DNA from 2 places in the Paraburkholderia sp. JHI2823 genome. Region 2 is predicted to be linked to the other one. Evidence: riboswitches for the same ligand, from Rfam matches in the RefSeq annotation. Region 2 holds a riboswitch; the other holds the start of a gene.
What was found. Region 2 has a riboswitch for cobalamin ahead of cobW (cobalamin biosynthesis protein CobW). Riboswitches for the same ligand answer to the same signal wherever they lie in the genome.
Positions count from the first base shown of each region.

Region 1: it holds a riboswitch for cobalamin, as region 2 does, so the genes downstream of both, VSR34_RS23820 (TonB-dependent receptor) here and cobW (cobalamin biosynthesis protein CobW) in region 2, are expected to answer to the same signal.

Region 1 is NZ_JAYMRY010000024.1:66,277-71,003, forward strand. Features, by position in the region: gene VSR34_RS23815 (PQQ-binding-like beta-propeller repeat protein) at 1-173, shown strand, start outside; gene VSR34_RS23820 (TonB-dependent receptor) at 237-2,177, opposite strand; cobalamin riboswitch at 2,281-2,463, opposite strand; gene VSR34_RS23825 (molybdopterin cofactor-binding domain-containing protein) at 2,619-4,727, opposite strand, start outside.
Region 2 is NZ_JAYMRY010000025.1:47,272-51,998, reverse strand. Features, by position in the region: gene cobO (cob(I)yrinic acid a,c-diamide adenosyltransferase) at 1-320, opposite strand, end outside; gene VSR34_RS24250 (cobalamin biosynthesis protein) at 317-742, opposite strand; cobalamin riboswitch at 936-1,207, shown strand; gene cobW (cobalamin biosynthesis protein CobW) at 1,422-2,513, shown strand; gene cobN (cobaltochelatase subunit CobN) at 2,582-4,727, shown strand, end outside.

The DNA.
Region 1 (4,727 bases), on a different contig from region 2:
AAAGCGACCTGCGCCGCATCGACCCCGGCACGGGCGAAGTGCTGGAGCAGCTCGACATGCCGCCGGGCACGGCCGTGTCGGGGCTGGAGTCCGACGGCGGCGAGCAGTTCTTCTGCGGCGGCGGGAACAGCGGAAAGATTCGTGCGGTGCGGCGACCAAAGCGCGAAAGCTGAGCACGCAGCAAATTCAGCGGGCGAGTGAGCCATCGGCGCGGACTCGCCCGCTCGCGCTCAGCGTCAAAACGTGTAGGTCACCTTACCGAACGCCGTCCGCCCCAGCGAGTTGTACCCGTAAGCCGTCACGTACTGCCGGTTGAACACATTCGCTAGCGTGGCCGAAAGCGCGAGATGTGCGTTGACCTTGTACGAGGCGCGCAGGCCGACGGTCATCCACGAGGGCAGGTAGATCGTGTTGAGCTGGTCGTCGAACGTCGAGCCGTTATACAGCAGCGAAATGCCGGTGCTGAGCGCGTGGAGATGGAACTCGTCCCACGTGTGATCGACGCTCAGGCTCGCCGTCTGGCGCGGGCGGCGATTGAGCCAGGTCTGATCGGTCACGTCCTGCGGATTCAGAATGCCGACCGTGAGGCTCACCGGCGTGTACTGCCCGAGCGTGCCCTTGTACGAGAAGTCGATGCCCTGTATGTGCGCGCGCCCCACGTTCACGGGCAGGAAAGTCTGCGAGTTGTAGGTGATGAGGTCGTGCACGCGCGTGTCGTAGACGGCCGCCGTGAAGGTGCCGATCGAGGTGACGGCGTCGAGCGCGGCCTCGACCGAATCGCTGCGCTCGGGCCGCAGGTCGGGGTTCGAGTAGGTCGGATAGTAGAGGTCGTTGAACGTGGGCAGGCGGAACGCGTTGCCATAGGAAACGCGCGCCGTGTAAACGGGCGTGATCGCCCACGAGAGGGCGACGTTGCCCGTATTCACCGACTGCCCCTGCACGATCTCGTGGCGCCCCGCGAGAAACAGCGTGAGCGCCCCGAGCGTGGTGGACTGGTGCATCGACACGGCGGAATCGTTGCGCGCGGGCAGGCCGCCCGGTATATCCACCGGCAGGAACGCCATCTCGCGCGTGTAGTCGTAGGCGAGCTTCGTCTCGCCTTCCAGCGGCATGCCGAAGAGCGTGTGCCCCCTCTCCTGGTGCGTGACCGACGTCGAGGTGGAAAAGCGCGTCGAGTCGATCTCGTCGGTCGGGATCGTCGGGTCGTTCGAATAGAGGAACTGACGATCCGTCGCGTAGCCCACGGACTGATCGAACTGCGTGGTCGGCGTGATGTCGAGATGGAACGCGAGGCCGGTCGTGAGCTGGTTGTCGCGCTGGCGGTTATTGCCGCCCAGGTTGTCGTACGAGAGATCGGAGCGGTGGTAGAGCGCGAAAGTCGAGACCGACCAGTTGTCGTGCGCGTAGCCGAGGCGCGCGTCCAGGTTCTGCGCGTGGTACGGGTTACGGCCGTCTTCGTGGCCGAAGGCCCAGGGCTGCGTCGCGTCGATCCCGGCCGTGTTGTAGTCGTGCAGGCCCAGCGAATACGTGAGGCCGCTCAACGCGGAAAGCGGCACGGTAGAGGGGATCGTGCCCGAGGTGCGCAACTGCGTGTCGAAGGTGCTGTTCGTGCCGCCGCCGAACGAGACCGTGGTCTGATTCGGCTGATTCGACGCGTGGCGCGTGAAAAGCTGCACGACGCCGCCCACGGCGTCGGCGCCGAACGAAGCGGCCGCGGGACCCGAAATCACCTCGACACGGTCGAACGAGGCGGTCGGCAGATCGGCCCATTCCGCGATGCCCGTGGTGGGCGAGCCCACGCGTATGCCGTCGATGAACACAGGGACCTGGCTCGCCGACGACCCGCGTATGCTCACGCCCGTATAGGCGCCCGGGCCGCCGCTTTGGGAGACGGTGACGTTGGGGAGCGTGGCGAGCGCCTGCGTGATGCTCGGCTCGATGGGGGAGAGCCGGTCGAGATCTTCGCGCGTGAGCACCTGGGTGCTCGCGTAGCGCTGGTCGAACGATTGCGGCAGATGCTGTGCGTCGCCGACGACAAGGATGTTGGGCAGCGTGGCGTCGTCGCCTGGCTGCTCTTGCTGCTGCACCTGCGTGGGCGATGCAACGCCTGCGGCATGCGCGGCTTGCCATGCGCACGCGAGCACGGCGGAGGTAAAGACGAATTGCTGGAACTTCATGAGGCGATGGCTGGAAACAGCTCCTGAACACGGGCTGTCCTCGCAACGGGCGACCGCCGCTTCATGGCGGTGCTTGCGCATTGGGGCACCCCGCCCGCTGCGGCTGCTGGACTCGGCTGATGGCAGGTCTCCTGGCTCGCGGGTCGCCGTCCGTTGCCGGCCTTCCCGGTTTCCCAGTGGCCCTGTCTGGCATGGACTCGCCGCTCACAGTTGCGGGGGCAGCCGCAGTCTTTCACTGCGTTCCCTTTTGATCCCGTCGCCGGGAACCATCAGCGCGCAAGGGTAATCGGCGTGCATCGCGCGCGTCAACCTTTCGTGCGGGAAGTGTGGCGAAAAGGCGCCTCGCCGCGCAGCTCGAATGGATCGTGCGGCGTTTGCACGCTGGACGGCAAGCGCTAGCCGTGTCGCCCGCGCCGCGCCGTGCGGGCGGAAATCCACGCGTCAGACCTCGATGAGCTTTCTCAGCGTGTCGCCGGCGAGCGGCATTTCGCGCACGCGCTTGCCCGTGGCGTCGAACAGCGCGTTGACGAGCGCCCCCGCCGTGGGGCCCATCGACGCCTCCGCCGTGCCGAGGAATGGCGCGCCTGGCCGGTCGATCAGATGGACGTCGATGCGCGCCGGCACGGACGAAAAGCGCAGGATCGGATAGGTGCCCCAGTCGAAGCTGCGAATGCGGTGCGTGTCGTAGCGCAGTTCTTCATGGAGCGTCCAGCTTGCCGACTGCACGATGCCGCCTTCGATCTGGTTGCGCACGCCATCGGGGTTCACGACCTGGCCGCAATCCACGGCGGCCACCGCCTGCTCAAGCTTCACGAGCCCCGTCTCGGGCTCCACTGAAACTTCGACGGCAATGGCGACATAGCCCATCAGGTTCTTGTACTTCGCGAACGCAAAACCCACGCCGCGATTGCGCGCGCGCGGCGCACGCGGCCAGCCGAACTGCTTCGCCGCAAGCCGGATCACGTCCCCGGCGCGCGGATCGTCGAGATGGCGCAGCCGGAACTCGACCGGGTCGATGCCGGCCATATGCGCCAGTTCGTCCATCACGCTCTCGATGGCGAACACGTTGGTATGAGCGCCGAGCGAACGCATTGCCGAAGTCTGCAAAGGCATGGTCGGCGAAAAGTGGTTCATCACCTCGATGTTCGGCAGCGTGTACAGCGGAATCGCGTTGCGGTCGCCGCCGCCCTCGGGTTGCAGCATGGGCGTGGACGGCGCGGAAACGAAAGGCTTTTCGAGCATGCGCGCCGGCAGCAGGCGCCCAGCGTTGACGATGCGCTCGTTGTGCGAGCTGCTCCACAGCGCATAATGCCAGTCCACGATCTTGCCGCTCGCGTCGATGGACGCCTTCACTTCCGTCACCATGGCCGGCGTGAAGTGATCCCACGTGTGTTCCTGCTCGCGCATCCATTGCACTCGCACGGGATGCCCAGGCATGGCGGCCGCGATCAGCGCGGCATGGGCGGCGGCGTCGTCCGCGGCGTTGTGGCCGTAGCAGCCGGAGCCTTCGGCGTGGATGCAGCGCACGTTCTCCTTTTGCATCGACAGCATTTCGGCCAGCGCGTCGCGCAGCGGATAGACGCCCTGCGAATGGGTCCAGACGGTGAGCTGGTTCCCATCGAGATGCGCAACGGCACAGGAAGGGCCGATCGAGCCGTGCAGCAGATAGCGCTTGATGAAGCGTGCGTTGACCGTTTTCGCGGCGGGCGCCATCGGCGCATGGTGATCCGCGATCTTGATCTGCTGGGTAGCGATCTGCTTGAGGTCGCGATGCACCGTTGCCGGGTCCGGCAACGCGCGCCCCGGCGACCACTGCGCGCTGGCCGAGAGCGCGCGCTGCGCGACCACGGCCTGCCATTCGCCTTGCGCGACCACGGCCAGCATGCTGCCGTTGCGCACGATCCGCACGACGCCGGGCATCTTCGTGATCGCGGCTTCGTCGTACGCGAGGAGCTTCGCGTCGTACACGGGCGGCATCACCACGCGTGCATGCAGCATGCCGGGCAATTGCATGTCCTGGACGTAGCTCGCGCCGCCCGTGACTTTCGACGGGATGTCGAGCCGCGGCAACGCCGTGCCGATGGTCCGGAACGTCTTCGGGTCCTTGAGCGGAGAGCTGGAGCTCGCACTGCGATGCAGATCCACGAGGCCGACGGCCTCGCCGAAGGTCATCGTGCGGCCGTCCCGGGCGTGAATGACGGCGTCGCTGGCAGCGAGCGCACTGGCATCGACGCCGAAGTGCTTCGCAGCGGCATCGACCAGCAGGCCGCGCACCTGCGCGGCGGCATTGAGCAGCGCGCTGCCGCTGTCGGCCATGGTATGGCTGCCGGCTGTGAGCCCCTCGTCCGGCGACGCACCCGTATCGGCCATGAGGAACGTAATGAGCGAGGGGGCCATGTCCAGCTCTTCGGCGGCCACCTGGAGCAGCGCCGTGCGCACGCCGGTGCCGAGCTCCACCTTGCCGGTGAACACCGTGACCTTGCCTTCGGGCGTGATCTTGATCCACGCGTCGAGGAACGGATTGGTCTTGAGGCTGCCGGCAAGTGCCTG
Region 2 (4,727 bases):
GTGGCGATGTCGCCGTCGCGATTCTGCGTGTTCCAGGTGTAGCCGTCGCCCATCGTCACGAAATCGCAGTGCGCGACGCTGCCGAGAAAATCGCGTTCGGCCGTGTGCAGCGCGCCCTTGATGAACTGCACGACGCCGAGCTTCATGCCGTGGCCGAGCATGCGCACGGCCATGCCGAACGCGGCCGTGCTCTTGCCCTTGCCGTTGCCCGTGTTGACGATCAGAAGGCCTTTTTCGAGCGTCGCGGCGGCCTGCTTCTTCTCGTGGCCCTCGCGGCGGCGTTGCGTCATGCGTTGGTGCGATTCGGGGTCGGTTTTCATCGTCGGGTGTCGGCTTTTTGTGATGTGAATGAGGCGGTGTTCGATGGCACATTCGCGATGCGGTGCTGCGCGATCGCGACCGTTACGCCATCGAGCGCGATCTTGCTGCGCACGAGGGGACCGCCGTTGGCCGCGAGCCTGGCGCACGGTTCGCACACACCGTCGACACCGTACCGTGCTTGCGCGGCTGCGCAAGGCGGCGCTTGCGTGCATGTCGCGGCGATTTGCTCACGCGTGTAGGCGCACAGCGGTAGTGCATGCGCCGCACAAAATGCCTGCAATGCCGACTCGCCGGCTTTGGCGTCGAGCGTCGCAACGGCCGTTACCCGCTCGAGCGGCCACTCGCCGAGCGCGGCGCGCACCGCGGCCTCGACTTGCGCTAGCGTCACGCCGCGCCGGCAGCCGATGCCGACCACGAGCAGCGGCGCGCCATCTGCGGTTTCGACTGGAGCGGACGGCGAGGCGAGATTCACAGGCGAGAGCGTCGATCGAAGGCGTGAGTCGAACAGAGAAGACAGGCGGCAAGGTGAGCGTGCCCGGCCGCTGCCGGATGCGCGCTACGATAGCACAGGCCCTGCGGCCCACGCCTTCCTTGACGCGCAGACGCCCCGCGCCTACACTCGCACGCACTCTGGTGCTCGCGTGCGCGATTCAATACTGCGCGCGCAGTTAAACGGGAATCAGGGAGCCATCCCGCCTCGGGCACGGCCAACCTGAACTGCACCCGCAACGGTACAACGAGCGCGGCGTTCGAACGAATGCCGCAAGCCGCTTCCATGCTTCAAGCAGTCCACGCCACTGCGCGATGCAGCCGCAAGGCCGCTCGCGCGGGAAGGCGAAGCGGCGTTTCGTCAGTCCGGATACCGGCCAGATACGTGGGATTCGCGCTGCGGGGATGCGGTGCCGGGTCCGTGATTTTCATACGTCAGCCGGGCGTGGCCTGGTGCGTCTCTGGCCGTTCGTCCCTGCAGGGTTGTCTGAATCGTTACGCGTGACCGCACATGCAGGCAGACGTGCGTTCTCGCAATACGACGCCCTCATGAACGGCCAACGCGACGCACACATAGCCCCGCTTGTCGCCTGGCGGCACAGGAGCACTTCATGCAAATGCGCAAGACTCCGGTCACGATCGTGACGGGCTTTCTCGGCAGCGGCAAAACCACGCTGCTGCGTCACATTCTCCAGCACGCGGATGGCTTGCGCGTGGCGGTCATCGTCAACGAATTCGGCGAACTCGGCATCGACGGCGAAATTCTGCGTGGCTGCGGCATTGGCTGCGACGAGAACGGCAACGAAACGCAAGGCCAGCTCTACGAACTCGCGAACGGGTGCCTGTGCTGCACTGTGCAGGAAGAGTTCTTTCCGGTGATGGAGCAACTGCTCGAGCGCCGCGGTGAGATCGATCACGTGCTGATCGAAACCTCGGGTCTGGCGCTGCCCAAGCCGCTCGTGCAAGCGTTCAACTGGCCGTCGATCCGCAACGCGTTCACCGTCGATGCGGTCGTCACCGTCGTGGACGGTCCCGCGGCGGCGAGCGGCCAGTTCGCCGAAGATCCGCAGGCCGTGGACGCGCAGCGCCGCGCCGACCCGAATCTCGATCACGAGTCGCCGCTGCACGAGCTGTTCGAAGACCAGCTTTCGTCTGCCGATCTCGTCATCCTCAACAAGACCGATCTGCTCGACGAAGCGGGCCAGGACGCGCTCGTCGCCGCGCTGCGCGAAGAACTGCCGGCGCAGGTGAAGATCGTGCGCGCGCAGCACGGCAAGCTCGACCTGCATACGCTGCTCGGGCTCGAATCGGCTGCGGAGGAGAGCATTCATCTGCGCCACGATCATCATGGTTCCGCCGACGATGCCGATCACCACCACGACGAGTTCGATTCGGTCGTGGTGTCGGGCGCGGCGGCTTCGCGCGAGACCGTGATCGAGGCGCTGCAACAACTCGTCGACGCGCACACGATCTATCGCGTGAAGGGATTCGCCGCGCTGCCGGGCGCGCCCATGCGTCTCGTCGTGCAAGGCGTGGGCCGCCGTTTCGACAGCTATTTCGACCGCCGCTGGAACGCGCAGGAAAGCGCGGCGCAGCCGCTCGCGAGCCGCTTCGTGCTGATCGGCGAAGACCTCGATGGCGCGACGCTGCAGCAGGCGTTCGACGCGGCACTCGCGAACGTGCAGACCGCGGGCGCCAAGTGAGCGCACATTCGCGCGCACATCGCGCAATGCTTCGTACTTCGAAACGCTGAGCGACACGAGGCCGCAACATGCATTTGCTGCGCACCACGCCGGGCGGTTTCGTCGACGACACGCAGGGCGTCATCCGCATCGATCAGCAGCCCGCCGAGATCGTCGTGCTCAGTTCGGCGGACACGACGCTCGCGCTGCTCGCGAGCGTCGTGCCGCGCCTGCCCGCAGGATTCCCGGGCGTGCGGCTCGCGAACGTCACGTATCTGCGCCAGCCCGCCTCGGTGGACTTCTACGTCGAGGACGTCTTGCAGCACGCGCGCGTCGTCGTGGTCGACCATCTGGGCGGCGAGACGTACTGGCCGTACGGCATCGAGCAGGTCGTGTCGCTGGCGGAGCGCCGCGGGCAGCTGCTCGCGATGTTTTCCGGCGACCTTCAGGAAGACCCCAATCTCATCGCGAAGAGCCGCGCCGAGCCCGAATTTTGCCGCCTGCTGTGGCGTTATCTTCGTGAGGGTGGCGCGGCCAACGCCGAATCGTTCCTGCGCGCGCTCGCGTGGCGCGCATTCGAATGGGGCAGCGAGCCCGCGCCGCCCGTCGTGCTGCCGGCCGCCGCGCTCTACTGCCCGCAGCGCGACGTCGCGACCATCGACGAATGGCGCGCGCGTTGGCAACCCGGCGCGCCCGTCGTCGCGCTGCTGTTCTACAAGGCGCACTTGCAGGCCGCCAACACGGCTGCATTCGATGCGCTGATCACAGCGCTGATCGAACGCGGCATGAATCCGCTGCCGCTCGCGATCACTTCGCTCAAGGACACGCTGAGCCGCGACGTGCTCGATCAACTCGCGGCCGAGCACGATGTTGCGCTGGTTTTGAACACGACGGCCTTCGCGGCCTCGTCGCTAGACGACCCCGAGCCGCTCGCCCTGGCCGGCGACGCCCCCGTGCTTCAGGTGATCCTGAGCGGCGGCAATCGCGAAGACTGGGTGAAGGACAACCACGGTCTGAACTCGCGCGACATCGCCATGCATATCGCGCTGCCCGAAGTGGACGGCCGCGTGATCACACGCGCGATCAGCTTCAAGGGGCTTGCGTACCACTGCAAAGAGACGCAAGTCGATGTCGTGCGCTATCAGCCCGATATCGAACGCGTCGCGTTCGTCGCGGAACTCGCGCGCCGCTGGTGCCGCTTGCGCAGCCTGCGCAACGAAGAGAAAAAACTCGCGCTCGTGCTCGCGAACTACCCGATGAGCGAAGGACGCATCGGCAATGGCGTGGGGCTCGACACGCCGGCCTCGGTGGTCGGCATCTTGCGGATGTTGCGCGACGAAGGCTATCGCGTGGCCGACGTGCCGGAAGACGGCGACGCCCTCATGCGCATCCTCACGCAGGGCGTGACCAACGATCCCGATACGCGTGCGCTGCGTCCCGCGTGGCAAAGCCTGCCGCTCGACGACTATCGCGCGCGCTTCTCGCGGTTGCCCGTCGAGGCGCAGAACGCGCTGATCGCGCGCTGGGGCGCGCCCGAAGACGATCCCACGGTGCGGCGCGGCCGCTTCATGATTGCGGGCTGGCGCTGCGGCCAGGTGTTCGTGGGCATCCAGCCTTCACGCTCGCGCGGCGACGACACCTACGCGAACTATCACGACGCCGAACTCGTGCCGCCGCACGCGTACCTCGCGTTCTACTTCTGGCTGCGCGAGACGTTCGGCATCGATGCCATCGCACACGTGGGCAAGCACGGCAATCTCGAGTGGCTGCCGGGCAAGAGCGTGGCGCTCTCCGACACCTGCTGGCCCGACATGGCGCTCGGCCCGCTGCCGCATCTCTATCCGTTCATCGTCAACGATCCGGGCGAGGGCAGCCAGGCCAAGCGCCGCGCCCAGGCCGTGATCGTCGATCACCTGATGCCGCCGCTCACGCGCGCGGAGAACTACGGACCGCTGCAAGACCTCGAACGGCAAGTCGATGAGTATTACGAAGCATTGATGGTGGACCCGCGCCGCGCGAAACTTTTGCGCCGGACCATACTCGCGACGATCATCGAGCATCGCCTGCATGAAGAACTGAGCGTGGCGGCACCGCAGGATCAGGCGGGCGAGGACGAGCTGCTCACGCGCGCCGACGCCTACCTTTGCGAGCTGAAGGAAGCGCAGATACGCGACGGTCTGCATACGTTCGGCGCATCGCCGCAAGGGCAGCAGCGCCGCGACACGCTGCTCGCGC